Regions from separate parts of the Streptomyces sp. NPDC087263 genome, predicted to be linked through region 1. Evidence: riboswitches for the same ligand, from Rfam matches in the RefSeq annotation. Region 1 holds a riboswitch; each other region holds the start of a gene.

Evidence for each region. A riboswitch is a leader RNA that binds a small molecule or an ion and turns the genes downstream of it on or off. The one in region 1 is predicted to bind cobalamin.
Region 2: it holds a riboswitch for cobalamin, as region 1 does, so the genes downstream of both, ACIPC1_RS09620 (CbtB domain-containing protein) here and metE (5-methyltetrahydropteroyltriglutamate--homocysteine S-methyltransferase) in region 1, are expected to answer to the same signal.
Region 3: it holds a riboswitch for cobalamin, as region 1 does, so the genes downstream of both, ACIPC1_RS07915 (ribonucleoside-diphosphate reductase subunit alpha) here and metE (5-methyltetrahydropteroyltriglutamate--homocysteine S-methyltransferase) in region 1, are expected to answer to the same signal.
Region 4: it holds a riboswitch for cobalamin, as region 1 does, so the genes downstream of both, ACIPC1_RS38310 (cobalamin biosynthesis protein) here and metE (5-methyltetrahydropteroyltriglutamate--homocysteine S-methyltransferase) in region 1, are expected to answer to the same signal.

The regions. Positions count from the first base shown of each region.
Region 1 covers NZ_JBIUYT010000007.1:95,263-102,407, reverse strand. Annotated here, with positions in the region: gene ACIPC1_RS23150 (nuclear transport factor 2 family protein) at 1-72, shown strand, start outside; gene ACIPC1_RS23145 (NAD(P)H-binding protein) at 69-923, shown strand; gene ACIPC1_RS23140 (FAD binding domain-containing protein) at 984-1,706, opposite strand; gene ACIPC1_RS23135 (histidine phosphatase family protein) at 1,877-2,467, opposite strand; gene metE (5-methyltetrahydropteroyltriglutamate--homocysteine S-methyltransferase) at 2,612-4,930, opposite strand; cobalamin riboswitch at 5,096-5,315, opposite strand; gene ACIPC1_RS23125 (phosphocholine-specific phospholipase C) at 5,654-7,145, shown strand, end outside.
Region 2 covers NZ_JBIUYT010000003.1:54,160-61,304, reverse strand. Annotated here, with positions in the region: gene scpA (methylmalonyl-CoA mutase) at 1-1,599, shown strand, start outside; gene meaB (methylmalonyl Co-A mutase-associated GTPase MeaB) at 1,596-2,576, shown strand; gene ACIPC1_RS09625 (CbtA family protein) at 2,767-3,525, opposite strand; gene ACIPC1_RS09620 (CbtB domain-containing protein) at 3,546-3,767, opposite strand; cobalamin riboswitch at 3,803-3,945, opposite strand; gene ACIPC1_RS09615 (hypothetical protein) at 4,097-4,852, opposite strand; gene ACIPC1_RS09610 (hypothetical protein) at 5,049-5,525, opposite strand; gene ACIPC1_RS09605 (NAD(P)H-dependent glycerol-3-phosphate dehydrogenase) at 5,767-6,765, shown strand; tRNA gene ACIPC1_RS09600 (tRNA-Pro) at 6,870-6,943, opposite strand; gene ACIPC1_RS09595 (DUF309 domain-containing protein) at 7,044-7,145, shown strand, end outside.
Region 3 covers NZ_JBIUYT010000002.1:591,789-598,933, forward strand. Annotated here, with positions in the region: gene ACIPC1_RS07890 (GntR family transcriptional regulator) at 1-16, shown strand, start outside; gene ACIPC1_RS07895 (carbon starvation CstA family protein) at 132-2,270, shown strand; gene ACIPC1_RS07900 (CstA-like transporter-associated (seleno)protein) at 2,242-2,442, shown strand; gene ACIPC1_RS07905 (DUF3311 domain-containing protein) at 2,572-2,826, shown strand; gene mctP (monocarboxylate uptake permease MctP) at 2,823-4,430, shown strand; cobalamin riboswitch at 4,762-4,898, shown strand; gene ACIPC1_RS07915 (ribonucleoside-diphosphate reductase subunit alpha) at 5,033-7,145, shown strand, end outside.
Region 4 covers NZ_JBIUYT010000017.1:62,165-69,309, forward strand. Annotated here, with positions in the region: gene ACIPC1_RS38290 (class II aldolase/adducin family protein) at 1-638, opposite strand, end outside; gene ACIPC1_RS38295 (lysozyme) at 835-1,578, shown strand; gene ACIPC1_RS38300 (anion permease) at 1,780-3,024, shown strand; gene ACIPC1_RS38305 (hypothetical protein) at 3,037-3,258, shown strand; cobalamin riboswitch at 3,378-3,519, shown strand; gene ACIPC1_RS38310 (cobalamin biosynthesis protein) at 3,620-4,561, shown strand; gene ACIPC1_RS38315 (cobyric acid synthase) at 4,558-6,066, shown strand; gene cobN (cobaltochelatase subunit CobN) at 6,063-7,145, shown strand, end outside.

The sequences.
Region 1 (7,145 bases):
AGCTACCGCGACTACTGGAACCCGCTCGTCGTCCAGGACCCCGCCACCCACTTCGCCGGGAGCAACCGATGAATGCTGCCGAGGAGTTCACCCTGGTCATCGGAGCCACCGGTACCACCGGCAGCCGCGTCGCCGCCCGGCTGGCCGCCGAGGGCCGGCGCGTCAGGGCGGCGAGCCGACGTGCCACCCCCGTGGACGGCGCTTCTCCCGTGCGGTTCGACTGGGACGACCCCACCTCCTACGAGGCCTCCCTCGCCGGCGCGGACCGGGTGTATCTCATCCCGCCGCTCGGTGCTCCGGACCCGGCAGCCGTCATGCTGCCCTTCCTCCGGCAGGCCCGCGCCGCGGGGGTACGCCGCGCGGTGCTCCTCAGTTCGTCGGCGATCCCCGCCGGCGGCCCCGCCGTGGGGCGGGTTCACCAGGCGCTGCCCGGCCTGTTCGCCGAGTGGGCCGTCCTGCGGCCCTCGTGGTTCATGCAGAACTTCACCGGCGACCACGCGCACGCCCGGACCATCCGGGCGGACGGGACCATCCGAACGGCAGCCGGCGAGGGCCGCGTCGGATTCGTCGACGCCGACGACATCGCCGCGGTCGCCGTCCACGCACTGGCCGGGGCGCAGGCCCCGAACACCGACCTGCTCATCACCGGGCCGGCAGCGCTCAACTACAGCGGTATCGCGGCCGTACTCACCGAGGTCACCGGCCGGACCGTCACCCACAGCCGACTGACCTACGAGCAGATGCGCGACCGCCTGACCGCCGACATGCCCGTCGAGTTCGCCGCGATGCTCGCCGGGATGGACCAGGCCATCGCCGAGGGTGCCGAGGACCGCACCACCGACACGGTCCAGCGCCTCACCGGCCGTCCGCCGCGCAGCTTCCGCGCCTTCGCGGAACGGGAGTTGGGCCGACTCCGGGTCTGACATCTCCGGTCCACGGTCAAGGGCGGCCACCGCGACGACCTCCGCAGAAATCGCCCGTCGTCAACGGATGGCCGGGCGCGCCAAGAGCTCGGTGACCTGCCGGCGGACCACTTCCCAGGCCGCCGCGTGAAGTCCGCCGACAGCCGTACGGCGCAGAGTGTGGAGGACCTCTTCGGTATCGGCGTCACACACGGCGCTGTCGCTGAGTACCTCGTAGCCGTCGCGGACGGCGACGCGAAGGCGGTTTCGTCCGTCGTCGTCGCCATGCACAGCCGTCGCGACGACGAGGGGCGGCGGCCCACCCGCATCGCCGGGTTCCTTGTAGTACGCGCTGGCGATCGGTTCGCGCCAGTGGAGGCCGAGCAGCAGATGGCGCTTGGCCAGCACCTCGGCCAGGTCCGTCTCATAGACGCTGTCCGGTTCCAGGACCGTCGCGCGGGCGTCCAGGACGAGTGCCGCGGGCAGCAGACATCGCAGTGTGCTCCCGACGATGTTGCCGCCGACGGTGGCCGTCCGGCGCACCGCTCCGGTTCCCACGGAGGAGGCCGCTCGGCGCAGTGTCTCCGGCAGTTGATCGTCGATCCGGTTCAGCACCACGGCCGCGCCCAGCGCGTCGCGGCCGATCGCGTTGGCCTCCGGCAGGTCGCGCAGCGACAGGGCCTGTTCGGGGAAGCCGTCCCGCTGCCAGGTGGCCCACACCAGAGTCGCCCCGCCTATCGGCACCGCCCCTTCGGCCATGCACTCCTGTGCTTCGGACACGGACGTGGGCAGACGCAACAGCACGGTGGCCGACCTGCCTTCCTGAAAGTTGGGGGTTGAGATAGGCGCTACCTCAACCGCATGACCGTTGGCATCGCGCATTTTCCCCGCGCCAGCGGGGGCGCGTACAGGGCTCACTCCTGCACGCAGCTCTCTTGGCGTGCGTGCCCGCGGTACGCCGTCGTTGACCGGCGTCAGCGGTCGGCACCGGTGCGCGGCGTACCGAGCGGCTGTCCGAGCCGCAGGTTCCAGCGTCCGGAGCGTCCGCTGACCTCGGTCGCGGTCAGTGGTGGTACGTTGAGCCGCCAGAAGGCTGCCTGTGGTGCCTTGAGGATCGTGACCACCACGGCCCGTACGATCTCCGGCTCCACCACGGCGAGGGTTCTGCCCGCGACCTCCGCGGACGCGTCCAGCCACCCGGCGACCCGCTCGCACAGGTCCCGCACCGATTCCCCGCCGGGCGGTGCCACGGCCGGGTCCGTCAACCAGCGGGCCACCGCGTCCGGTTCGGCGCCGCCGACCTCGTCGAGCGTCCGGCCCCGCCAGCGGCCCATGTCCGGAGCACGCAGCCCGGGTTCGTCCCGCGCGGCGAGCCCGAGGGCCGACGCCGTTTCCCGGCAGCGCACCGTGGGGGAGACCAGCACCTGGTCGGCAGTGGGAAGCGTGCCGGCGGCGGACTCGGCGCGTGCGGCGCCACTCGCATCGAGCGGGCTGCCGTCGTCGAACCGGGCCTCGCGCAACGACCGGTTCATCGCCGGTGAGATGAATGTGACGCGGCTGGTCACCACTTCGCTCCTGTTCTCCGTGCCGTGGGACGGGCACGTGCTTGGGGTACGACATCACAGTCACGCGCCACCGGTACGCCGAGCACCGACCGGGGACGGCCGAGAGGGGGCCGGAGCACTCCCTCTCGGCCGTTCCCGGCGGAGTCAGGATCCTGCGAGCTCGGCGCGGACCGTCCGGGCCGCCGCGACCAGGTTCTTCAGGGAGGCACGGGTCTCGGGCCAGCCGCGGGTCTTGAGGCCGCAGTCGGGGTTGACCCACAGCCGTTCGGCGGGGATGGCCTCAAGTCCCTTGCGCAGCAGGGCCGCTGCCTCGTCCGCGCCCGGTACGCGCGGGGAGTGGATGTCGTAGACGCCAGGTCCGGCTTCGCGGGGGTAGCCGTGTCCGGCCAGTTCGCGGGCGACCTGCATGTGTGAGCGGGCGGCTTCCAGGCTGATGACGTCGGCGTCGAGATCGTCGATGGCCTGGACGATGTCGCCGAACTCGGCGTAGCACATGTGGGTGTGGATCTGTGTGTCCGGACGCACGCTGCTGGTGCTGAGCCGGAACGCCTCGGTGGCCCACGCCAGGTAGGCCGGGCGGTCGGCCGCCCGCAGCGGGAGCGTCTCGCGCAGCGCGGGCTCGTCGACCTGGATGACCGAAGTGCCCGCCGCTTCAAGGTCGTTGACCTCGTCGCGCAGGGCGAGGGCGACCTGGCGGGCGGTGTCGCCGAGCGGCTGGTCGTCGCGGACGAAGGACCAGGCGAGCATGGTGACCGGCCCGGTGAGCATGCCCTTGACCGGCTTCTCGGTCAGGGACTGGGCGTACGTCGTCCAGCGCACCGTCATCGGCTGGGGTCGGGAGATGTCGCCGGCCAGGATCGGCGGGCGGACGTAGCGGGTGCCGTACGACTGGACCCAGCCGTGCTGCGTGGCGAGGTAGCCGGTGAGCTGTTCGGCGAAGTACTGGACCATGTCGTTGCGTTCGGGCTCGCCGTGCACCAGGACGTCCAGGCCAATTTTCTCCTGGAAGGAGATCACCTCGCCGATCTCGGCCCTGATCCGCTCCTCGTACCCGGCGCTGTCGATCCGCCGCGTGCGCAGGTCGGCCCGCGCGGTGCGCAGTTCGGCGGTCTGCGGGAAGGAGCCGATGGTGGTGGTCGGCAGCAGGGGCAGGCCGAGGTGGGCGCGCTGGGCGGTGGCCCGCTCGGGGTACGGCCGGCTGCGGCGGGCGTCGGCCTCCGTGACGGCGGCGGCGCGGGCCCGTACGGCGGGGTCGCGGGTGATCGGGGAGTCGGCGCGGGCGGCCAGGGCGGCCCGGTTGGCGGCCAGTTCCGCGGTGATGGCGTCGGTCCCGAGGGTGAGGCCCTTGGCGAGGGTGACGATCTCGGTGGTCTTCTGCCGGGCGAAGGCGAGCCAGCCCAGGATCTGCGGGTCGATGTCACGCTCGGCGGCGGCGTCGAGCGGGACGTGGAGCAGCGAGCAGGAGGCGGCCACGTCGACCTGACCGGCCAGGCCCAGCAGGGTGCCCAGCGTGGCGAGTGACTTCTCCAGGTTGTTGACCCAGATGTTGCGTCCGTTGACCACCCCGGCGACCAGTCGCTTGCCCCGCAGACCGCCCACGGCGGCGAGGGCGTCCAGGTTGGCGGCGGCCGCGTCGGTGAAGTCGAGGGCGAGCCCGTCGACGGGAGCCTTGGCGAGCACGGTCAGGGCGTCGCCGAGCCGGTCGAAGTACGAGGCGACCAGCAGCTTCGGGCGGTCGGCGAGCCCTCCCAGATCGCGGTAGGCGCGTTCGGCGGCGTTCAGCTCGGCCGGCGTACGGTCCTGGACGAGGGCGGGTTCGTCGAGCTGTACCCAGGTGGCGCCGGCGGCTCGCAGGTCGGCGAGGACCTCGGCGTACACGGGCAGCAGCCGGTCGAGGAGGGTCAGCGGGTCGAAGTCCGCGGCCACGCCGGGCGCGGGCTTGGCGAGCAGGAGATAGGTGACGGGGCCCAGCAGGACCGGGCGGGCGGTCAGGCCCAGGGCGAGGGCTTCGCGGAGCTCGTCGACCTGCTTGGCGGAGTCGGTGGTGAAGACGGTGTCCGGACCCAGCTCGGGCACCAGGTAGTGGTAGTTGGTGTCGAACCACTTCGTCATCTCCAGCGGCGCCACGTCCTGCGTGCCGCGCGCCATGGCGAAGTAGCCGTCCAGGGCGTCGGTCACGACGGCGGTCCGGTGGCGTTCGGGGATCGCGCCGACCATGACCGTGGTGTCCAGGACGTGGTCGTAGTACGAGAAGTCGCCGGTCGGTACCTCGTGGACGCCGGCCCCGGCCAGCTGCTGCCAGTTGGTCCGGCGCAGGTCGGCGGCGGTGGCACGGAGAGCCTTCGCGTCGACGCGGCCCTTCCAGTAACCCTCGATCGCCTTCTTGAGCTCCCGGTTCGGACCCTGGCGCGGGTAGCCGTACACGGTGGCCTGCGCTGCCGCGGCTGCGGTCTTGGTGGTCACGGAAATCTCCTTCGCGAGATGAATCCCTGAGATCCCGGAGACGGGACGAGAGCGCGAAGGGGTGACACACCGAACGCGACGATCCTCGCGCGGAAAGGCACGGTCGTCCGTCTGGATATGTACGCCGACCCGCCCACGAGGTCACCGGGATGTCCGCGCACGATGGGTCGAGCACGGGCAGCGGGCAGGTCTTCGGACTTGTGGGCGCGTCCTCCGAAGGGCGGACACCTACTGGCCGTCGCTTCCCAGTCCCTCTCGGGTCCAGTGCGTATGACGGCGGTCGTTCCCACTCACCGCTGCGGGGCAGTCCCGGATTTCCACCGGGTTCCCTCTTACGACGCCTCCCGCCTGGCGGACGGGGCGAACCAGCTGCACGGACCAGCCTAAAGGGCTTCGGGTGACCGCGGGGACAACGCCCACATGCCGGATGGGGGGATGAGACATGCCGTCCCTGCGATCCGCGTCGGGACCGGGCCGCCGCCTCACCGCGGGTTTTGCCTGACGTTGGTTGCGGGAGTCGGCCATCGGCGTTCCTATTGTCGCCGTTCGCCGCACGTACCGCCGAGTTTCACACAGGGGCCATGAGGCCCTTCCTTGTCGTTCGGTGCTCTTGTCACACTCCAATCGCACACGTTCCAGCAGCAGCCCGGCCACCCGGTCATCCCGCGGTGCCGTAGTTCGGTAGTTCCGTTGTTTCCGTCAGGACAAGAGGTCACCCAGCCCATGCCTCAAGTGAATCGGCGCCGCTTCCTCCAGGTCACCGGCGGCACCGCGGCGCTCACCGCGCTGTCCAACAGCGTCGAGCGGGCCGCGGCGCTGCCCGCGTACCAAGGCTCCGGCACGATCGACGATGTCGAGCACATCGTCGTCCTGATGCAGGAGAACCGTTCGTTCGACCACTACTTCGGCTCGCTCAGGGGTGTCCGCGGCTTCGGCGACCCCCGTCCGGCCACGCCCTCGGGTGGCAGGTCGGTCTGGCACCAGTCGGACGGCGCCAAGGACGTGCTCCCCTTCCGGCCCGACGCCGACGACCTGGGCCTGCAGTTCATCCAGGACCTCCCGCACGACTGGAATGACGGACATGCCGCCCTCAACAAGGGCAAGTGCGACAAATGGGTGCCCAGTAAGTCGTCGACGACGATGGCGTACCTGACGCGCGAGGACATTCCCTTCCACTACGCACTGGCCGACGCGTTCACCATCTGCGACGCCTACCACTGCTCGTTCATCGGCTCCACCGACCCGAACCGCTACTACATGTGGACGGGCTACACCGGAAACGACGGCACCGGCGGCGGCCCGGTCCTCGGCAACTACGAGGTCGGCTACGACTGGACGACGTACCCCGAGCGCCTCGAAGCGGCCGGCGTCTCCTGGAAGATCTACCAGGACATCGGCGACGGCCTGGACGCGAACGGCTCCTGGGGCTGGATACCCGACGCCTACCGCGGCAACTACGGCGACAACTCGCTGCTGTACTTCAACAAGTACCGCAACGCCAAGCCCGGCGACCCGCTCTACGACAAGGCGCGCACCGGCACCGACGCCCGCAAGGGTGAGGGCTTCTTCGACCAGCTCAGGGCCGACGTGCAGGGCAAGAAGCTGCCGAAGATCTCCTGGATCGTCGCGCCCGAGGCCTTCACCGAGCACCCCAACTGGCCCGCGAACTACGGAGCCTGGTACATCTCCCAGGTCCTGGACGCGCTCACCTCCGACCCCGAGGTGTGGGGAAGGACAGCGCTGTTCGTCACGTACGACGAGAACGACGGCTTCTTCGACCACCTCGTACCGCCGTTCCCGCCGCAGTCCGCCGCGCAGGGCAAGTCCACCGTCGACGTCGGGCCGGACCTCTTCGCGGGCGACGCGAGCCACACGGCGGGCCCCTACGGGCTGGGCCAGCGGGTGCCGATGCTCGTCGTCTCGCCCTGGAGCAAGGGTGGTTACGTCTGCTCCGAGACGCTCGACCACACCTCGATCATCCGGTTCATGGAGCGCCGCTTCGGCGTGCACGAGCCCAACATCTCGCCCTGGCGGCGGGCGATCAGCGGCGACCTCAGCTCGGCCTTCGACTTCGCCCACAAGAACGCTTCGCCGGTCACGCTGCCGGACACCGACGGCTACGAACCGCCGGACAACGACCACCACCCCGACTACGTGCCGACCCCGCCCGCGAACCCCGTCCTGCCCAAGCAGGAGCCCGGCTCGCGGCCGGCCC
Region 2 (7,145 bases), on a different contig from region 1:
GCCGGGACCATCCAGAACGACATCCTCAAAGAGTTCATGGTCCGCAACACGTACATCTATCCGCCGAAGCCGTCGATGCGGATCATCTCCGACATCTTCGCCTTCACCTCGCAGCGGATGCCGCGGTACAACTCCATCTCGATCTCGGGCTATCACATCCAGGAGGCCGGCGCGACGGCCGACCTGGAGCTGGCGTACACGCTCGCGGACGGTGTGGAGTACATCAGGGCGGGGCGCGAAGCCGGCCTGGATGTAGACGCGTTCGCGCCCCGGCTGTCCTTCTTCTGGGCGATCGGCATGAACTTCTTCATGGAGATCGCCAAGATGCGGGCGGCGCGACTGCTGTGGGCGAAACTGGTCAGGCAGTTCGACCCGCAGAACGCCAAGTCCCTTTCCCTGCGCACCCATTCACAGACCTCCGGCTGGTCGCTGACGGCGCAGGACGTCTTCAACAACGTCACGCGTACGTGTGTGGAGGCGATGGCGGCCACCCAGGGCCACACCCAGTCGCTGCACACCAACGCCCTGGACGAGGCACTCGCCCTGCCCACCGACTTCTCGGCGCGCATCGCCCGCAACACACAGCTGCTGATCCAGCAGGAGTCGGGCACCACCCGGGTGATCGATCCCTGGGGCGGCAGCGCGTACGTGGAGAAGCTGACGTACGACCTCGCCCGGCGGGCCTGGCAGCACATCGAGGAGGTCGAGGCGGCGGGTGGTATGGCCAAGGCCATCGACGCGGGCATCCCCAAGCTGCGCATCGAGGAGGCGGCGGCCCGCACCCAGGCCCGGATCGACTCGGGGCGCCAGCCGGTCATCGGCGTCAACAAGTACCGGGTGGAGACGGACGAGAAGATCGATGTCCTCAAGGTCGACAACTCCTCCGTACGGACGCAGCAGATCGAGAAGTTGCGGCGGCTGCGGGCGGAGCGCGACGAGCGGGTCTGCCAGGACTCGCTGGAGGCGTTGACGCGGGCGGCCGGCGGCGAGGGCAACCTGCTGGAGCTGGCGGTGAACGCGGCGCGCGCCATGGCCACCGTCGGGGAGATCTCCGACGCCCTGGAAAAGGTGTACGGGCGGCACGCGGGCCAGATCCGTACGATCTCCGGTGTGTACCGCAACGAAGCCGGCGAGTCCCCGTCCGTGGACCGCACACGCACGCTCGTGGACGCCTTCGGGGAGGCCGAGGGGCGCCGCCCGCGCATCCTGGTCGCCAAGATGGGCCAGGACGGTCACGACCGCGGCCAGAAGGTGATCGCCACCGCCTTCGCCGACCTCGGCTTCGACGTGGACGTCGGCCCGCTGTTCCAGACCCCGGGCGAGGTGGCCCGCCAGGCCGTCGAGGCGGACGTACACATCGTCGGGGTGTCCTCGCTGGCCGCCGGCCATCTCACCCTCGTACCGGCGCTTCGGGAGGAGCTGGCGGCGGAGGGCCGCGCGGACATCATGATCGTCGTGGGCGGGGTGATCCCGCCGCAGGACGTGCCGACCCTGCTGGAGATGGGGGCGGCCGCCGTGTTCCCGCCCGGGACGGTGATCCCGGACGCGGCCCACGACCTCGTCCAGCGGCTCTCGGCCGATCTCGGGCACGACCTGTGATCGAGCTCGACACCTACGTCAAGGGCGTACTCGACGGGAAGCGCGCGCTCATCGCGCGCGCCGTCACCCTCGTCGAGTCCACCCGGCCCCAGCACCGGGCGCTCGCCCAGGAGTTGCTGACCGAGCTGCTCCCGCACAGCGGCCGGGCGCGGCGGATCGGCGTCAGCGGCGTACCGGGCGTGGGCAAGTCGACGTTCATCGACGCCTTCGGCACGATGCTGACCGCGCTCGGCCACCGGGTGGCGGTGCTGGCGGTGGACCCGTCCTCCAGCCGTACGGGCGGTTCGATCCTGGGCGACAAGACGAGGATGGAGCGCCTGGCCGTCGACCCGGCGGCCTTCATCCGGCCCTCCCCCACCGCCGGCACGCTGGGTGGGGTCGCCAAGGCGACGCGTGAGTCGATCGTGGTGATGGAAGCCGCGGGCTACGACGTGGTGCTGGTGGAGACGGTCGGTGTCGGTCAGTCCGAGACGGCCGTGGCGAACATGGTCGACTCCTTCCTCCTGCTGACCCTCGCCCGCACCGGCGACCAGCTCCAGGGCATCAAGAAGGGCGTCCTCGAACTGGCCGACGTGATCGCCGTCAACAAGGCGGACGGACCGCACGAACGCGACGCGCAGGCAGCCGCACGGGAGTTGGCGGGCGCGCTCCGGCTCATGCACGGCAGGGACGCGGCCTGGACGCCGCCCGTACTGAGTTGCAGCGCCCGCGAGTCGGCCGGCCTGGACACCGTCTGGGACCGCCTGGAACAGCACCGCACGCTCCTCGACTCGTCCGGCCGGCTCGCCGCCAAACGCCGTGACCAGCAGGTCGACTGGACCTGGACGATGGTCCGCGACGAACTCCTGGGCCGTCTGCACGCCGATCCGGCCGTACGAGCCCTCACACCTGCCCTCGAACAGCAGGTCAGGGACGGCGAGTTGACGGCCACACTCGCCGCCGAGCGCATTCTCAGGACCTTCGGCGGCAAGGACTAGCGGCTGCCGGATTCCGGTTGCCGCAGGCGTCGGGCTCCCGGTGGCGACGTAACAAGGGCGCTATCGCGCGGCGCGGACAGTCCTCGCCCTCGCCCTCGACTGCTGTCTCTATCTCCGGGTGGGCGGTACGCGAGAGGGCCCCCGGATGGTTCCGTGGGCCCTGGCTCGTGTGGCGGGTCATGTGGTCATGTCAGTGGGGGGCGGCGACCGGTCGTCCCGCCGTGGCCGTCGCAGGCTTGGGGTGGAGCAACCGCTCGGCCAGTTCGCCGAACACCAGACCGAAGCCACCCCACAGGGTGATCTGTATCGCCAGCGCCGAGACGCGGAAGCGCCACAGCACGGTGGCCGGGAAGTCGGCCGGCACCTCGTTGATGACGGGCAGGAACGCGTACGCCAGTCCGATCGCGACGGCGAAGGCGGCCACCGCCGAGACGGTGGCGTACCAGGTGCCCACCTTCGGGGCGAGCCGCTTACCCAGGATGGTGGCGGCGATGGCGAGGAGCACGCTGAGCACCATCATCAGCAGGTACAGGGTGGTCCGCTTGCCGATGGTGTCGCCGTTGCCGACCGCGGGCGGGTTGGCCGGGTACTTGAGGAACGGCACGACGTACACGGCGAGCAGCGCGCTCCCCGACAGGAGCAGCGCCGTCGCCCGCGCACCGAAACGGCCCACGCGGCCGAGCGCGAAGCAGAAGGCGAGGGCGGCGATGCCGCCGAAGGCGACCCCGTAGATCAGCACACCGGTGGCGAGGCCGGCGGTGGACTGGAGGCTGCGGGAGACGAGTTCGACCTCGTGCTCGTGGCCCGAGGCATGGGCCTCCTCGAAGCTGATCGCGCTGTCGACGCTCGGCTCACCGAGGAAGTAGGCGACGATCAGGGCGAGCACGCCGGCACCGAGGCCGGCGAGCATGCCCCGCACGAGAAGGTTTCTTACTGCTGCGGAGTTCATGAGGTGCGCGGCGTCCTTCGTCAGTGGCAGGGGAAGCCGAGGAGATGGCGGGCGTCGTGCACCCACTCGTGGACTTCCTCGCCGGAGACGACGGAGGTGGCGCCCTGCTCAGCGCCGACGAAGTACAACAGGACCAGCATCAGAACGCCGAAGAAGATCGCCCAGGGGGCGATGTCCTTGAGCGGCAACTTGGCCGGAATGACAGGGGTGTTGGTTGTCGGCTGGGCGACGTGCTGCGCCATGGCAGGGCCTCCTCTGGGAGTTCGCGTCCCATCTCGGTGGTGCACATGACGACGGCCACGGGTCTGACTCAGGGAGTACCTCGATGGGCGTCCCATTTACAGTGGCGCGACCGTGCCGGACTCTCACCGGCTTCCGTCTCGCCGTCGTCGATAACGGACCGACGGTACCGTGTGTCGCGTGCATGGCCAAGACCGCGTCACCTGGCGTGATCTTCCTCTCCTGCCTGGTGACGCGGCCGGTGCGACCCGTGGGGCACTGGTGACGCGACTCGGGCGGCCACTGTCAACGAGGGCGCCCTCCCACGCATTTGCGACCGACGGCCCGGCGGTCAGACCGTGTTCGTCTCCTCGTGGCGCTGCTGTATGCGCGCGATGACGCGCTCCCGTCCCAGCCTCTTGGCCTCGCGGAGCTTGCCTTCCGCGGCGAGCAACGGGATCCAGAACAACCAGCCCCACATGCTGAAGTCCACCACTCCGCTCCACACCAGCGTCTTGTTCAGGCTGAACGACAGGATGAACGTCAGCACATACGCCGCGACCCGATGGGCCAGCAGCAGGCGCAGCGGTGCGTTTCGGGGCCCCTGCAAGAGCTCGACGGCCGCGGCCAGTTCGGCGGCCTTGAGGTCTTCTCCGTCACCCGCGTCGGACTCTCCGCGGGCGGCTCGCCGCAGCGCCTCGGTGACCAGCACGCTCTGTTCCGCGACGGCTTCCTGATGAGCCTGCCCCTGAACGGCACTTGACTTCACGTCGTCCCAGTAGCCGCGTCCGGCCCAGCCGGTGGCGGCATCGACGCGCTCACGTTCGGGCGACCCGGGCGGCGCCAACTCCTCGATCCTGGCCTGCAAGGGCACCGCACGGGCTGCACGCCCCGAGTAGGCGAAGGCGTCGGCGCGGAGGCTCAGCTCCAGATACGACACCAGGAGCCCGAGATCGTCCGGCGCGAGCGCGAGGCCCTGGCGATACGCGGCCTCGGCCTCGGCGTCGTGGTCGTCCTCGTCCTCCGCGGCGTGTGCCTGCCCGAGCCAGCGGAAGAGAACGGGATCCGGCCCGCACTCCTCGAGCCCTGCCTCCGCGGTTGTCCTCACAGCGGCGAATCCACCCACCGCGAAAAGCTCCGAGCACCGCTCTGCGTACTGCCGCCGTTCCACGTCGTACTGCCGCCGTTCCACGTTCCCACCCCAGTCGTCCGAACATGCACCTTCCGTAGTGATCAGTACCGCTGTCAATATCGGCTTGATCACGATGCGCAGGTCAGCGACGTACGGCGTGGATGTTCGCAAGCTACGACGAACTCGGGGTGGGGCCCATGCCACGCAGTTGCTGAATGGTTCCGCCGAGCTTCGTGCGGAACGGCTCGAGCATCTCCTCGGGCGCGGTGACGACCCAGCGCGTGCCGACGAGGTACTTGCCCCCGTACACGCCGGCGGTGTCCAGCCACGTCAGCTTGTACTTCTCCTCGGGGAAGGTCGTGATGGCGTAGTCCGCGTTCTCGGTGTGGCAGACACCGACCCGCAGTTCGTCCGCCTCGGTGCGGATCTGCACCTTGCACCCGGTCAGGTTGGCGATCACCTCGACCTTGGCCGGCGCCACGACCGCGGCCGAGGGTGCGGCGATCTCCGCCTGCCCACGGTCCGCCGCGGCGTCGTCCTCGCCGCCGCCGCAGGCCGTGACCAGCGGGAGAAGGGCCAGGCTGCCGACGAGTGCGGCGCCGCGTGCCAGGTTGCGGCCGGTATGTCCTCGCGATTGCTGCTGCGGCACGTCGCCTCTCCGTCTCGGGACTGCTTCCGTCCGCACGCGCGGACGGTCGTATTCGACGAGGGGTACGGACGAAGGCGGGTGGCCGTTCACCACGTAGGCCGCGCGCACGTCCGGACGAACACCGGTGGCCGTTCACCACGTAAGCCGGGCGCGAGGCCATCGTCGTCACCCTCAGCGTCGGTCCCCGCCCCCTGGTCGCCGGATAGGGTGCCGGGTACTGCCGCAGAAGGAGAACAAGCAGATGGCTCGCGTCGCGATGTTCTCGGCGGGCTCGTGGGGTACGACCATGGCGGCCGTGTTCGCCGACGCGGGCAACGGAGTCCTCGTGCACGCCCGGCGCTCCGAAGTCGCCGACGCGATCGACACGCGCCACGAGAACCCCGCCTATCTGCCGGGCGCCGTCCTCCCGGACACGCTGCGCGCCACCACAGACCCCGCAGAAGCCCTCAGTGACGCCGACCTCGTGATCCTTTCGATCCCCGCCCAGACACTCCGCGACAACCTCGCCGTCTGGGCCCCGCTCATCGAACCGCACGCCGTGGTGATCAGCCTCATGAAAGGCGTCGAGACACACTCGGGACTTCGCATGAGCCAGGTGATCACCGAGGTCACCGGCATTCCCGACGAGCGAGTCGCGGTCATCTCCGGCCCGAACCTCGCCCGGGAGATCGCCGCGCACCAACCCGCCGCCTCCGTCATCGCCTGCCGCGACGAGACCGCCGCCAAGTACATCCAGGCCGCCTGCCACACCTCGTACTTCCGGCCCTACACCGCCACCGACGTCGTCGGCTGCGAACTCGGCGGCGCCGTGAAGAACGTGATCGCCCTGGCGGTGGGCCTCGCGACCGGCATGGGCCTCGGCGACAACGCGAAAGCGCTGCTCATCACCCGCGGCCTGGCCGAGACCGCCCGCCTGGGAACGGCCCTCGGCGCCGACCCGCTGACGTTCTCCGGGCTCGCCGGCGCAGGCGACCTCATGGCCACGTGCTCCTCGCCGCTGTCCCGCAACAGAACCTTCGGCGAGCACCTGGGCCAGGGCCTCACCGTCGCGGAGGCGGCCCTTGCCACCAGCCAGACCGCCGAGGGAGTCAAGTCCTGCCGGGCGATCCTCCAGCTGGCCCGCGGCCACGGCGTCGAGATGCCCATCACAGAGGTGGTGGCATCCGTCATCGACGGACACTCCACGGTCGGGGCGGCGGCCGACATGCTCATGGCGCGCACGCCCAAACCCGAGCGATAGCGCAGCGCGCGGAACCCCGAAGACCCCGAAGACCCCGAAGGCCCCAAACGCCCTACACGAAAAGGGCCCCCACAGGCTCTCGCCTGCGAAGACCCTTCGCACCGTCGGGACGACAGGATTTGAACCTGCGACCCCTTGACCCCCAGTCAAGTGCGCTACCAAGCTGCGCCACGTCCCGATGCGTTCGACCCACGGTGACCCGCGTGATCGTGCGAACAGAACTTTACCCCACCCCAGGGGCTGCTCCGTTAATTGCGCAAGCGCGCGACAATCAGGGTATGAGCGGGGCATCTGAGGTTCGGCAGGGCGGCGGGCGGGACCGGGACCCGGACGGGCGGGCGCGGAACGCCCGGCCGCGTGACGGACTGGGGCGGCCGTTG
Region 3 (7,145 bases), on a different contig from region 1:
GCGCCCGCAGGACTAGCAGCCGCTCAAGCTCCCCCAGGAATAAACCACTTGGGGTGGTGCAGGAGGTGTAGCGCTGCTCCTCTTCCTGTTCTACGGTCCTCCCGTCATCGCATGGACGGGAGGACGACCCGGTGCGCACCGCGAACACTCGATCCATCGTCATCTGGACCCTCGTCGCGCTGGTCGGCGCCGCGGGCTGGTCCGTACTCGCGCTCGCGCGGGGCGAGGAGGTGTCGGCCGCCTGGATGGTCGCCGCCGCGCTCTGCTCGTACGCCATCGCCTATCGCTTCTACTCGAAGTTCATCGCCTACAAGGTGCTCAAGCTCGACGGCACCCGGGCGACCCCGGCGGAGCGGCTGAACGACGGCATCGACTTCCATCCGACCGACCGGCGCGTGCTGCTCGGCCACCACTTCGCGGCGATCGCGGGCGCGGGCCCGCTCGTCGGCCCCGTACTGGCCGCGCAGATGGGCTACTTGCCCGGCACCATCTGGATCATCGTCGGCGTGATCTTCGCGGGGGCGGTCCAGGACATGGTCGTCCTGTTCTTCTCCACGCGCCGCGACGGCCGCTCGCTGGGGCAGATGGCCCGCGAGGAGATCGGCCCGTTCGGCGGGGCCGCCGCGCTGGTCGCCACCTTCGCCATCATGATCATCCTGCTCGGCGTACTCGCTCTGGTCATCGTCAACGCGCTCGCGCAGTCGCCGTGGGGCACCTTCTCCATCGCGATGACCATCCCGATCGCCCTCCTGATGGGCTTCTACCTGCGGGTGCTGCGGCCGGGCCGGGTCTCCGAAGTATCGCTGATCGGCGTCGCGTTGCTGCTGCTCGCGCTGATCGCGGGCCGCTGGGTCGCCGAATCCTCCTGGGCCGACACCTTCACCCTCGCCCCCGCCACCCTGGTCGTCTGGATGGTGGCGTACGGCTTCATCGCCTCGATCCTGCCCGTCTGGATGCTGCTGGCACCCCGCGACTACCTCTCCACCTTCATGAAGATCGGCACGATCGCACTGCTCGCCCTCGGCGTGGTCATAGCCCTGCCGACACTCAAAATGGACCCGGTCACGGACTTCGCCTCGCGGGGCGACGGCCCGGTCTTCGCGGGCTCGCTGTTCCCGTTCGTCTTCATCACCATCGCGTGCGGCGCGCTGTCGGGCTTCCACTCGCTCATATCGAGCGGCACCACACCGAAGATGATCCAGAAAGAGACGCAGATCCGCATGATCGGGTACGGCTCCATGCTCATGGAGTCGTCGGTCGCCGTGATGGCGCTGGTCGCCGCCAGCATCATCGACCCGGGTCTGTACTTCGCGATGAACGCGCCGTCCGGGGTCATCGGCAGCACCGTCGAATCGGCGTCCCAGGCGGTCGCGAACCTCGGCTACACCATCTCGCCCGCGGACCTGGCGAAGGCGGCCGACCAGGTGGAAGAGGCAACCCTGCTCTCCCGTACCGGCGGCGCGCCCACCCTGGCCCTCGGCGTCTCGGAGATCTTCTCCCAGGTCACCGGGGGAAGCCTGCGCGCCTTCTGGTACCACTTCGCCATCATGTTCGAGGCGCTGTTCATCCTGACCGCCCTCGACGCGGGCACGCGTGTGGGCCGGTTCATGCTCCAGGACATGCTGGGCAACGTCTACCGGCCCTTCAGGAACGTGAGCTGGAAGCCCGGCCTCGTCATCACGAGCGGCATCGTGTGCGCCCTGTGGGGCTACTTCCTCTGGGTCGGCGTCCACGAGCCACTGGGCGGCATCAACCAGCTGTTCCCGATCTTCGGCATCTCCAACCAGCTGCTGGCCGCGGTGGCCCTGGCCGTCTGCACCACACTCCTCGTGAAATCCGGACGCCTCAAGTGGGCCTGGGTGACCGGGATTCCACTCCTCTGGGACGCGGTCGTCACCCTCACCGCGAGCTGGCAGAAGGTCTTCTCCGGCGACCCGCGCGTGGGCTTCTTCAAGCAGCGTTCGGTGTACCAGGACGGCATCGACGCGGGCAAGGTCCTGCCACCGGCCAAGAACATGGACGACATGCACACGGTCGTCACCAACTCCACGGTGGACGGCGTCCTCGCGGCGGTCCTGGCCGTCCTGGTCATCGTCGTGATCGCGGACGCGGCCCGGGTCTGCATCCGCCACGTGCGCCGCCCCGCGCTCTCCACCCTGACCGAGGCACCGTACGTGAAGTCGAAGATCATCGCCCCGGCCGGTCTGATCACAACCAAACAGGAGAGGGCGGAGGAACGCGATGCGGTCGGCGCTGCACAGAGCGATTAGCGGAATCCGTTGGTACGTAAGGGAATTGACGGACGAATCATCCTACGACCGCCATATCGCGCACATCCGAGAGGACCACCCTGCCGCCCTCATCCCCACCCGGCGCGAGTTCGAGCGGATGCGAACGGACCGCCGGGACAAGGACCCCCGACAGGGGTTCCGCTGCTGCTGAGGACGTATATACGGCTATCCGGACGCCATTTGCCGACTGACATACGGACAGGGGTTCCGCTTACCTGACCTCGTCGCCTAGATTGCCTGCGCGTTACACAGGTGATCAGTGAGGGGACGGAGCCGCCATATGTCAGATGCGCCTGAAGTGAAGCCACCGGTGGTGACACCGGTCCGGGTGGTGATCGCCCTCTGCCTGCTCGCGCCGTTCGTGGCGATGCTGTGGGTCGGTTCGTACGCCAAGACCGACCCGGCCTTCATCGGAATCCCGTTCTTCTACTGGTACCAGATGCTGTGGGTGTTCATCTCGGCCGCCCTCACCATGACCGCGTACAAGCTGTGGCAGCGTGACCAGCGCGCCCGCAAGAGGGGTGCCGGAGCATGAACGACGGCGTGAACGGCGTCGCACTCGCCGTCTTCATCTTCTTCTTCCTGGCCGTCACGGTCATGGGCTTCCTGGCCGCACGCTGGCGCAGGGCGGCCGACGAAAGCCTCGACGAATGGGGCCTGGGCGGCCGGTCGTTCGGCACCTGGGTCACCTGGTTCCTGCTGGGCGGCGACCTCTACACGGCGTACACCTTCGTCGCCGTACCGGCCGCGATCTACGCGGCGGGCGCGGCCGGCTTCTTCGCCGTGCCGTACACGATCCTCGTCTACCCGCTGATCTTCACCTTCCTCCCCCGCCTCTGGTCGGTCTCGCACAAGCACGGCTACGTGACGACCTCGGACTTCGTGCGTGGCCGCTTCGGCTCAAAGGGCCTGTCCCTGGCCGTAGCCGTGACCGGCATCCTCGCCACGATGCCGTACATCGCACTCCAACTGGTCGGCATCCAGGCGGTTCTGGACGTCATGGGCGTAGGAGGCGGCGACGACACCAACTGGTTCGTCAAGGACCTCCCCCTCCTGATCGCCTTCGGCGTACTGGCGGCGTACACCTACTCCTCGGGCCTCCGAGCCCCCGCCATGATCGCGTTCGTGAAGGACACCCTGATCTACATCGTGATCGCGGTGGCCATCATCTACATCCCGATCAAGCTGGGCGGATTCGACGAGATCTTCAAGGCGGCGAACGACAAGTACACGGCAGCAGGCGCGGGCGGGACCGTCCCGGCCGAGGCCGGCCAGTGGACGTACGCCACCCTCGCCCTCGGCTCGGCGCTGGCCCTGTTCATGTACCCGCACTCGATCACGGCGACGCTCTCCTCCCGCAGCCGCGAGGTGATCCGTCGCAACACCACGATCCTCCCTCTGTACTCCCTCATGCTGGGCCTCCTGGCCCTGCTCGGCTTCATGGCGATCGCGGCCGGGGTGAAGGTGGAGAACGCCCAGCTGGCGATCCCCCAGCTCTTCGAGAACATGTTCCCGGACTGGTTCGCGGGCGTCGCCTTCGCGGCGATCGGCATCGGCGCCCTGGTCCCCGCCGCCATCATGTCCATCGCGGCGGCGAACCTCTTCACCCGGAACATCTACAAGGACTTCATCAAGCCGGACGCCACTCCCGCGCAGGAGATGAAGATCTCCAAGCTGGTCTCCCTCCTCGTGAAGGTCGGCGCCCTCGTCTTCGTCCTCACCATGGACAAGACGGTCGCCATCAACTTCCAGCTACTGGGCGGCATCTGGATCCTGCAGACCTTCCCGGCCCTGGTCGGCGGCCTCTTCACCCGCTGGTTCCACCGCTGGGCCCTCCTCGCGGGCTGGGCCGTCGGCATGCTCTACGGCACCCTCGCCGCGTACGGCGTGGCCTCCCCCACCCAGAAGCACTTCGGCGGCAGCTCCAAGGAGATCCCCGGCATCGGTGAGATCGGCTACATCGGCCTGACGGCCTTCGTCCTGAACGTCGTGGTGACCGTGATCCTCACCTTCGCCCTCCGCGCCTTCAACGCCCCCGACGGCATCGACGAGACAAGCCCCGAGGACTACACGGCAGACGCCGGCGACAAGGGCGTACAGGTGGAACTCCCGCCGGCGACGGCGGGAACAACCCACTAGACGCCGGGTGGGGGCCGAGGGAGGGATTTTTCGCCCCCTCCGCCCCTACCCGTCCCGTACCTGTTGAGGACAAGGCCGTTCAGACCGGCAGCGGGGGTCTGGGCGCGGCAGCCCACGCCGGACGGGCTAGGGAGATGGAGGCCCCCTCCGTCAGAAGGGGACGTGCCGGAATGTCCGCCCGCAGCGGATGGCGCGTCAACACCGTTCGCTCGAAAAGTGACCGATTCCGCGCCAGACCGAGGACGGATGCTCCGGTACGGCCCCGACCCACGACGACACCTCGGCGGCGTGACACGACACAACATGTGGGGGTACCACAGCAGCCCAACACAAGATGTATGCTCATGCTCGCTGTCGCCGCAGGGGAATCCGGTGCAAATCCGGAACTGTCCCGCAACGGTGTACTTATGCGCGTTCGTTCGCGTATGGAGTCCAGTCCGAGGACCTGCCGACAGTGCGCCCCGGCCAGCCGGCCCGGGTGACATGACGTCCGGGCCTCGCGGAATGGGCCGGTGGACGCGGCGCATCGCTGCCCAAAAGCGTGCGCTCGTGTGCCCCGCCACCCTCCCCAAGGCCCCGTGCCCAGCGAGGGAGAGCCCCACGTGACCATCGCGCCAGTCGACCCGGCCTCAGCGACTACGCAGCAGGCCCCGGTGGAGACGGACGGCCCCGGTACCGCACTGCTGCGGACCCTGACCGACCTCACCGCCGACCTCCCCGGCGCCGACCCCGGCCGGGTCGCCGCCGCCGCGCTGCGTGGCCGCTCCGCACGGGGGGCCTCCGAAATCGCTGTGGAGCTGCGCGAGCTGGCCACCGAGGCCGCGGCGGGCCTGATCTCCGAGGACCCCGTCTACTCCAGGCTGGCCGCCCGGCTCCTGACGGTCAGTATCGCGGCGGAAGCCGCCTCGCAGGGCGTGCGGACCTTCTCCGACTCGGTCACCGTCGGCCACCGCGAGGGCCTCATCGCCGACCGCACAGCGGACTTCGTACGCCTGCACACCGCCCGCCTGGACGCACTGATCGACACGGAAGGCGACGACCGCTTCGGCTACTTCGGCCTGCGCACGCTGCACAGCCGCTACCTCCTGCGCCACCCGATCACCCGCAAGGTCGTCGAGACGCCCCAGCACTTCATGCTCCGCGTGGCGTCGGGCCTGGCTGAAGACGACACAACGCGCGCCCTCACCGAAGTCGAGGCGCTCTACCGGCTCATGAGCCGCCTCGACTACCTCCCCTCCTCCCCCACCCTCTTCAACTCCGGCACGCGCCACCCCCAGATGTCGTCCTGCTACCTCCTCGACTCCCCGCTGGACGAGCTGGACTCCATCTACGACCGCTACCACCAGGTCGCGCGCCTCTCCAAGCACGCGGGCGGCATCGGCCTTTCGTACTCCCGTATCCGCTCCCGCGGTTCACTGATCCGCGGCACGAACGGGCACTCCAACGGCATCGTCCCGTTCCTGAAGACCCTCGACGCCTCGGTCGCCGCGGTGAACCAGGGCGGCCGGCGCAAGGGCGCGGCCGCGGTCTACCTGGAGACCTGGCACTCCGACATCGAGGAGTTCCTGGAGCTGCGCGACAACACCGGTGAGGACGCCCGCCGTACGCACAACCTGAACCTGGCGCACTGGATCCCGGACGAGTTCATGCGCCGGGTGAACGAGAACGCCCTCTGGTCCCTCTTCTCCCCGTCCGACGTGCCCGAACTGGTCGACCTGTGGGGCGACGAGTTCGACGCGGCCTACCACAAGGCGGAAGCCCAGGGCCTCGCCAGGAAAACGATCCCCGCCCGCGACCTCTACGGCCGCATGATGCGCACCCTCGCGCAGACCGGCAACGGCTGGATGACCTTCAAGGACGCCGCCAACCGCACCGCCAACCAGACGGCGGAGCCGGGCCACACCGTCCACTCCTCCAACCTCTGCACGGAGATCCTGGAGGTCACGGACGACGGCGAGACGGCGGTCTGCAACCTGGGCTCGGTGAACCTGGGCGCGTTCGTCGACACGACGGCCGGGGACATCGACTGGGAGCGCCTCGACGAGACCGTCCGCACGGCGGTCACCTTCCTGGACCGCGTGGTCGACATCAACTTCTACCCGACCGAGCAGGCGGGCCGCTCCAACGCCAGGTGGCGCCCGGTCGGCCTCGGCGCGATGGGCCTCCAGGACGTCTTCTTCAAGCTGCGGCTGCCCTTCGACTCGCCGGAGGCCAAGGCGCTCTCCACCCGTATCGCCGAGCGCGTCATGCTCGCCGCGTACGAGGCCTCCGCGGACCTCGCCGAGCGCAACGGCCCGCTCCCCGCGTGGGAGAAGACCCGTACGGCCCGTGGCGTCCTGCACCCGGACCACTACGACACCGAACTCACCTGGCCCGAGCGCTGGACGACCCTGCGGGAACGTATCGCCAAGACCGGTATGCGCAACTCGCTCCTCCTCGCGATCGCGCCCACCGCCACCATCGCCTCCATCGCGGGCGTCTACGAGTGCATCGAGCCGCAGGTGTCGAACCTGTTCAAGCGCGAGACGCTCTCCGGCGAGTTCCTCCAGGTCAACTCCTACCTGGTGGCCGAGCTGAAGAAGCTCGGCGTGTGGGACGCGCAGACGAGGGAGGCGCTGCGCGAGTCCAACGGCTCGGTGCAGGGCTTCACCTGGGTTCCCCAGGACGTCCGCGACCTGTACCGCACGGCGTGGGAGATCCCGCAGCGCGGCCTGA
Region 4 (7,145 bases), on a different contig from region 1:
GCGGTCAGCCAGACCCGGCACATCCATTCCAGCTGGGCGGTGCGGTCGTAGGCCTGGCCGAGGGACGTGCCGTAGGCGATCGTGCCGTGGTTCTGGAGGAGGCAGGCCGTGCGGTGGGTGAGGGCCTGGCGCATGTTCTCGGCCAACTCTGGGGTGCCGTAGGTCGCATAGGGGGCAACACGGACCGGGCCGCCCAGGTCGCCCGCCATGTAGTGGATCAGGGGGAGCTCGGGGACGAGCGTCGAGACGGCCGTCGCGTGCGGGGCGTGGGTGTGGACGACGGCGCGTGCGTCGGTGGTGCGGTAGACGGCGAGGTGCATGGGCAGTTCGCTAGTCGGAAGGAGCGAACCGCGCACCTGCCGCCCGTCGAGGTCGACCCCCACGGCGTCGCCGGGCGTCAGCCTGTCGTAGGGCACCCCCGTCGGTGTGACCAGGACGGTGTCCCCGACGCGTACTGAGACGTTGCCCGAGGTGCCGACCACCAGCCCCTCGGCCACCGTGCGCCGCGCCGTGGCGACGAGCTCGTCCCACGCCCGCTCCTCCGCGCCCCGGGCGTCCGGAGCGTGCCGCTCACGCGCCACCTGCGCGCCCTCCCGTCCGCCCCGATCGCCCCGTGCGTCCCGCCGCTGCTCAGCCATGCCGCGATCTTGCCAGGCCCCGGAGTCAACACGGCGGCGGCGAGGGCACTTTAGGGCGGAATCCCTTCGTCCGTAAGATCGCATAGGGGCATACATCGCCCCCTGAGGGCAATTGGCCGGAGATCGACGAGTTTTCGATGATCTTCCAGTAGCCTCTGGGGGTTTTGTCACGCACGTCGCCATTCCGGGGGGAAATATGGCCCGTGGTAACAGACCGTCCCGCCATCGCGCCCGCGTCGTCGCGGCCATCGTCACAGCACTCACCGTCGGGGGAACCGCTCTCGCCGAGGTTCCGGCCTCCGCGGCCGGCAAGCCCAAGGGGCACGACGTCTCCTCGCACCAGAAGAACGTCGACTGGCCGAGCACCAAGGCGAAGGGCGCACAGTTCGTCTACGTCAAGGCGACCGAGTCCCACACCTACCGCAACCCGTACTTCAGCCAGCAGTACAACGGGGCACGCAACGCGGGCATCATCCGCGGCGCCTACCACTTCGCCCTGCCGAACAAGTCGTCCGGCACCGCCCAGGCCGCGCACTTCGTGCGCAACGGCGGCGCCTGGCGGGCGGACGGCTGGACGCTGCCGCCCGCGCTCGACATCGAGTACAACCCGTACGGCACGAACAAGTGCTACGGCCTGACCAAAGCCAGGATGGTGAGCTGGATCAAGGCCTTCAGCGACGAGGTCAAGCGGCAGACCGGACGCCGTCCGGTGATCTACACGACCACGCACTGGTGGAACACCTGCACCGGCAGCAGCAGCGCCTTCGGCGCGAACCACTCCCTGTGGCTCGCGCGCTACGACTCGGCGACCGCGGGTACCCTGCCGGCCGGCTGGTCCTTCTGGACCTTCTGGCAGTACGACAACAGCGGCAGCCTGCCGGGCGACCAGAATCTCTTCAACGGATCCACGACCCAGCTCAAGAAGCTCGCGAAGGGCTAGGCCGACAGGACCTGGCGGAGCTATCGGAACCCAGAATTCCGCCTATGTTCGAGACATCGGACCGGACCTAGAGCCGCCCTCCGGCACAATTGGAGGAGCGCTCGCCATAGAGACACTCGAAAGCCCGCCCAAGTTCATCTTCCGTTCACCCAGGTTGCCTACGGTCCTCGTGCCACTGACGTCAAACAGAAGCCTGGGTAAATGGAACACATCACGCTCCTCCTCGGAATCGTGATCGTCACCGCTCTCGTGTTCGATTTCACGAACGGTTTCCACGACACCGCCAATGCGATGGCTACGACCATTTCGACCGGTGCTCTCAGACCCAAGACGGCGGTGGCCATGTCCGCCGTGCTGAATCTCGTCGGTGCGTTCCTCTCCGTGGAGGTCGCCAAGACGATCTCCGGCGGGATCATCAACGAAGAGGGCATACGCACCGAAGTGATCTTCGCGGCGCTCGTCGGCGCCATCCTCTGGAATCTGCTGACCTGGCTTCTGGGTCTGCCCTCCAGTTCCTCCCACGCACTCTTCGGCGGCCTCATCGGCGCCGCGGTGATGTCGGCCGGCTGGTCGTCCGTGAACGGCTCGACCGTCGTCACCAAGGTGCTGCTTCCCGCGATCGCCGCGCCCGTCGTGGCCGGACTCGCCGCGATGCTGGCCACCAGGCTGACGTACAGGATCGGCAGCCGCGCCGACGAGAAGGCGACGGCCAAGGGCTACCGCGCCGGGCAGATCGCCTCGGCGGGCCTCGTCTCGCTGGCCCACGGCACGAACGACGCGCAGAAGACGATGGGCATCATCACCCTCGCGCTGGTCACCGGCGGTGTGATCGCGCCGGACTCGAACCCTCCCACCTGGGTCATCATCTCGGCCGGTATGGCCATCGCGCTCGGCACCTACCTGGGCGGCTGGCGCATCATCCGCACGATGGGCAAGGGCCTCACCGACCTCGCGCCGCCGCAGGGCTTCGCCGCCCAGACCAGCGCGGCCACGGTCATCCTGGCCTCCTCCCACCTGGGCTTCTCGCTCTCCACCACGCAGTCCTGCTCCGGCGCCGTGATGGGCTCCGGTCTCGGCCGCAAGGGCGGTGTCGTCCGCTGGTCGACCGCGCGCCGGATGTTCATCGCCTGGGGCCTCACGCTCCCGGCGGCCGGCCTGGTCGGCGCGGGCGCGGAGTTCCTCACCAAGCAGGGCACCTGGGGCATCGTCCTGACGGGCGTACTCCTGGTGGCCGGCGCGGGCACCATCTGGAAGCTGTCACGCCGCCAGCCGGTGACCATCGACAACGTCAACGAGGTCACCGCCGAGCCCTCGGGCGTCGTCACCGTGGCGATCGCCGCGGTCACCCCGCCGCCCGCGGGTCCGCTCACCGGGGACCTGACCGGCGAACTGAAGGCCACCATCCCGTCCCCGGACGCGGAGCCCACCTCTCCGGCCACGGTGTAAGGAACGAACAGCATGCACATCGACTGGGCAGCCCTCGGCTCCGTCTTCGGAGTCAGCCTCGTGACCACCGTGGCCCTCGTCGGCCTCTTCACCCTGGGCATCGTCGGCCTCTCCAGGCGCGAGTCGGCCTCGGCACAGGGCGGCTCCGCCGCTCTCGCGGTCACCGGCGCGTACGCCTGCTTCGCCGCCTGCGCGGCGGCGGTGGCGTACGGGATCTATCTGATCGTCGCCTGACGGTCACGTCGGACAAGCGCACAAACAAGGTGGGGCGTGGGACGTGTCAACGTCCCACGCCCCACCCGTATGTGGGCCTTCGCACACTCTCCCTCCGCAGGTCAACAGCAAGTTGACGGGTCTTCCAACACCGTGGTGGACTGCCGGAGCCAAGTACGACGGCACGAGAGGAAGCCGGTGCGAATCCGGCGCGGTCCCGCCACTGTCACCGGGGAAGGTAGTCCCCGGAAGCCAGGAACTCCCACCGTCGGTCTCTTCGAACCAGGGCGTGGACACCCTGAGTGAGGACATATCGCCATGCGCGGCTGCCCAAGTGCCTTGCGAACGACGGTTGTGCCCGACCTGACGGTCGGCTGAACCGGTGCGTGCCGATCGCGTCTTCGCGTACGGCGCCGCCGCCGGCCTCCTCGGTGATCTACTGCTCGGCGATCCCCGCCACGGGCATCCGGTCGCCGCGTTCGGGCGGGCCGCGGGAGCCGTGGAGCAGGTGCTGTGGCGGGACGACCGCGGCTGGGGCGCGCTGCACACGGCCGTGTGTGCGGGCGGTGCCACCGTGCTCGCGGCGCTCGCGAGTCATTCCGTACGGGGATCACATACCGCCTCCCTCGCGCTGACCGCCGCCGCCACGTGGGCCGTCGTCGGGGGGACCTCGCTCGGCCGGGAAGCCCGGGCGATCGGCAGCGCGCTGGAAGCCGGCGATGTCGAGCTGGCCCGGGAGCGGCTGCCGCATCTGTGCGGGCGGGATCCGCAGGCGCTCGACGCGGACGGGATCGCGCGGGCCGTCGTCGAGTCCGTCGCCGAGAACACCTCCGACGCCGTGGTGGGGGCCCTCGTGTGGGGGGCCGTCGGTGGTGTGCCCGGGCTTGTCGGGTTTCGGGCCGTGAACACGCTCGACGCCATGGTCGGGCACAAGTCGCCCAAGTACCGGCGTTACGGCTGGGCCTCCGCGCGGCTCGACGATGTCGCGGGCTGGCCGGGGGCGCGACTCACCGCTGCCCTCGCCGGCGCTGCCGGAGGCGATCCGCGGGGCGCCGTACGCGCGTGGCGGGTGGACGCCTGCAAGCATCCGAGCCCGAACGCCGGGCCGGTGGAGGCCTCGTTCGCGGGGGCGCTCGGGGTGCGGCTCGGCGGGACCCTCGCATACGGCGGACGGGTCGAGCACCGGCCCGTTCTGAACGGCGGGGGGCGCGCCGTCGCGGTCGGTGACATCGAGCGGGCCGTACGGCTGTCGCGGCGCGTGAGCTGGCTCGCGCTGGGTGTGTGTGCTGCCGGACGGCTCCTCATGAAGGGGCGTGCCTCGTGAGCGGCGGGCTGCTGGTCGCCGGGACCACCTCCGACGCGGGCAAGAGTGTCGTGACCGCCGGGATCTGCCGGTGGCTGGTGCGGCAGGGCGTCAAGGTGGCGCCCTTCAAGGCGCAGAACATGTCGCTGAACTCGTTCGTGACGCGGGAGGGCGCCGAGATCGGGCGGGCCCAGGCGATGCAGGCGCAGGCCGCGCGCGTGGAGCCGACCGCGCTCATGAATCCCGTACTGCTGAAGCCGGGGGGTGACCGGAGCAGTCAGGTCGTGCTCATGGGGAAGCCCGTGGGTGAGATGAGTGCGCGCGGCTACCACGGCGGGCGGCAGGAGGCGCTGCTAGGGACCGTGCTGGAGTGCCTCGCCGAGTTGCGGGGCACGTATGACGCGGTGATCTGCGAGGGGGCGGGGAGTCCTGCCGAGATCAATCTGCGGCGGACGGACATCGTGAACATGGGGATCGCGCGCAATGCGCGACTGCCCGTGCTGGTCGTGGGCGACATCGATCGTGGGGGCGTCTTCGCGTCCTTCTTCGGGACCGTCGCGCTGCTGTCCCGCGAGGACCAGGAACTCGTCGCCGGGTTCCTGGTGAACAAGTTCCGCGGGGACGTCTCCCTGCTGGAGCCGGGGCTCGACATGCTCCACGGGCTCACCGGGCGGCCCAGTTACGGCGTGCTGCCCTTCCGGCACGGCCTCGGGATCGACGAGGAGGACGGGATGGCGGTCTCGCTGCGGGGGGCCGTCCGGGAGTCGGCGGTGGCCGACCCCGTCGGCCAGGACATCCTCCGGGTCGCCGTCTGCGCCGTCCCCCTCATGTCCAACTTCACGGACGTGGACGCGCTGGCCGCCGAGCCGGGTGTCGTCGTGCGCTTCGTGGACCGGGCCGAGGAACTGGCCGACGCGGACCTCGTCGTCGTACCCGGAACCCGGGGCACGGTGAAGGCGCTGGAGTGGCTGCGGGAGCGCGGGCTCGCGGACGCGATCGCCCGACGGGCCGCCGAGGGGCGGCCCGTGCTCGGTATCTGCGGCGGCTTCCAGCTCCTCGGTGAGCACATCGAGGACGAGGTCGAGTCGCGGGCCGGTCATGTCGACGGGCTCGGGCTGCTACCTGTACGGGTGCGGTTCGCGCGGGAGAAGACACTCACGCGGCCCGTGGGCGAGGCGCTCGGCGAGCATGTCGAGGGGTACGAGATTCATCACGGCGTTGCCCAGGTCACCGGCGGGGAAGCCTTCTTGGACGGGTGCCGGGTCGGTGAGGTCTGGGGCACGCACTGGCACGGCTCGCTGGAGTCGGACGGGTTCCGGCGTGCCTTTCTGCGCGAGGTGGCGGCCGCCGCGGGGCGCCGCTTCGTACCGGCCGCCGACACGTCGTTCGCGGCGCTGCGCGAGGAGCAGTTGGACCTGCTCGGCGATCTGATCGAGGAACACGCGGATACGGACGCGCTGTGGCGGCTCATCGAGTCGGGCGCGCCGTCAGGACTGCCTTTCATTCCACCGGGAGCGCCCGCATGAGCACAGTGTTGTTGTTGTCGACCGCCGACACGGATCTGCTGGCGGCCCGGGCCTCCGGCGCCGCGTACCGGATCGGCAATCCGACCCGGGTGGACGTCACCACCGAACTCCCTGAGCTGGTCAGGGGCGCGGACGTCGCCGTCGTACGGCTCCTTGGCGGGAAGCGGGCCTGGGAGGACGGGCTCGCCTTCCTCAAGTCGTCCGGCATTCCGACCGTGCTGCTCGGCGGGGAGACCGTCCCCGACGCGGAGTTGATGGCCGAGTCGTCCGTGCCCGCCGGGGTGGTCGCCGAGGCGCTGCGCTATCTCGTCGAGGGCGGCCCGGAGAACCTGGCCGAACTGGCCCGCTTCCTCTCCGACACCGTGCTGCTCACCGGCGAGGGCTTCGAAGAGCCGCGCAAGATGGCCGAGTTCGGTGTGAGCGGCGAGCGGGCGTTCGTCGAGGGCCGGCCGACGATCGGCGTGCTCTTCTATCGGGCGCACGAGCTGTCCGGCAACACCGCCTTCGTCGACACGCTGTGCGACGCGATCGAGGCGCGGGGGGCCAACGCCCTTGCCGTGTACTGCGGTTCGCTGCGTGACGCCGACGCGGGACTGTACGAGATCCTCGCCAGGGCCGACACGCTGGTCGCCACCGTGCTCGCGGCCGGCGGCACGCACGCCTCGGAGGCCTCGGCCGGAGGTGATGAGGAGGCCTGGGACATCGGGGCGCTCGCCGACCTCGACATCCCTGTGCTGCAAGGGCTCTGCCTCACCTCCTCGCATGCCGCGTGGGAGGCGTCGGACGCCGCCCTCTCCCCCATGGACGCGGCGATGCAGGTCGCGATCCCGGAGTTCGACGGGCGGCTCATCACCGTGCCGTTCTCCTTCAAGGAGCAGGGTCCCGACGACGTCCCGGTGTACGTCGCCAACCCCGAGCGGGCCGCGCGCGTCGCCGGAATCGCCGTGCGCCACGCCCGGTTGAAGCACAAGCCGAACAAGGACAAGAAACTCGCGCTCGTCTTCACCGCCTACCCGACGAAGCACTCCCGGGTCGGCAACGCGGTGGGTCTCGACACGCCCGCCTCGGCGGTGCGGGTG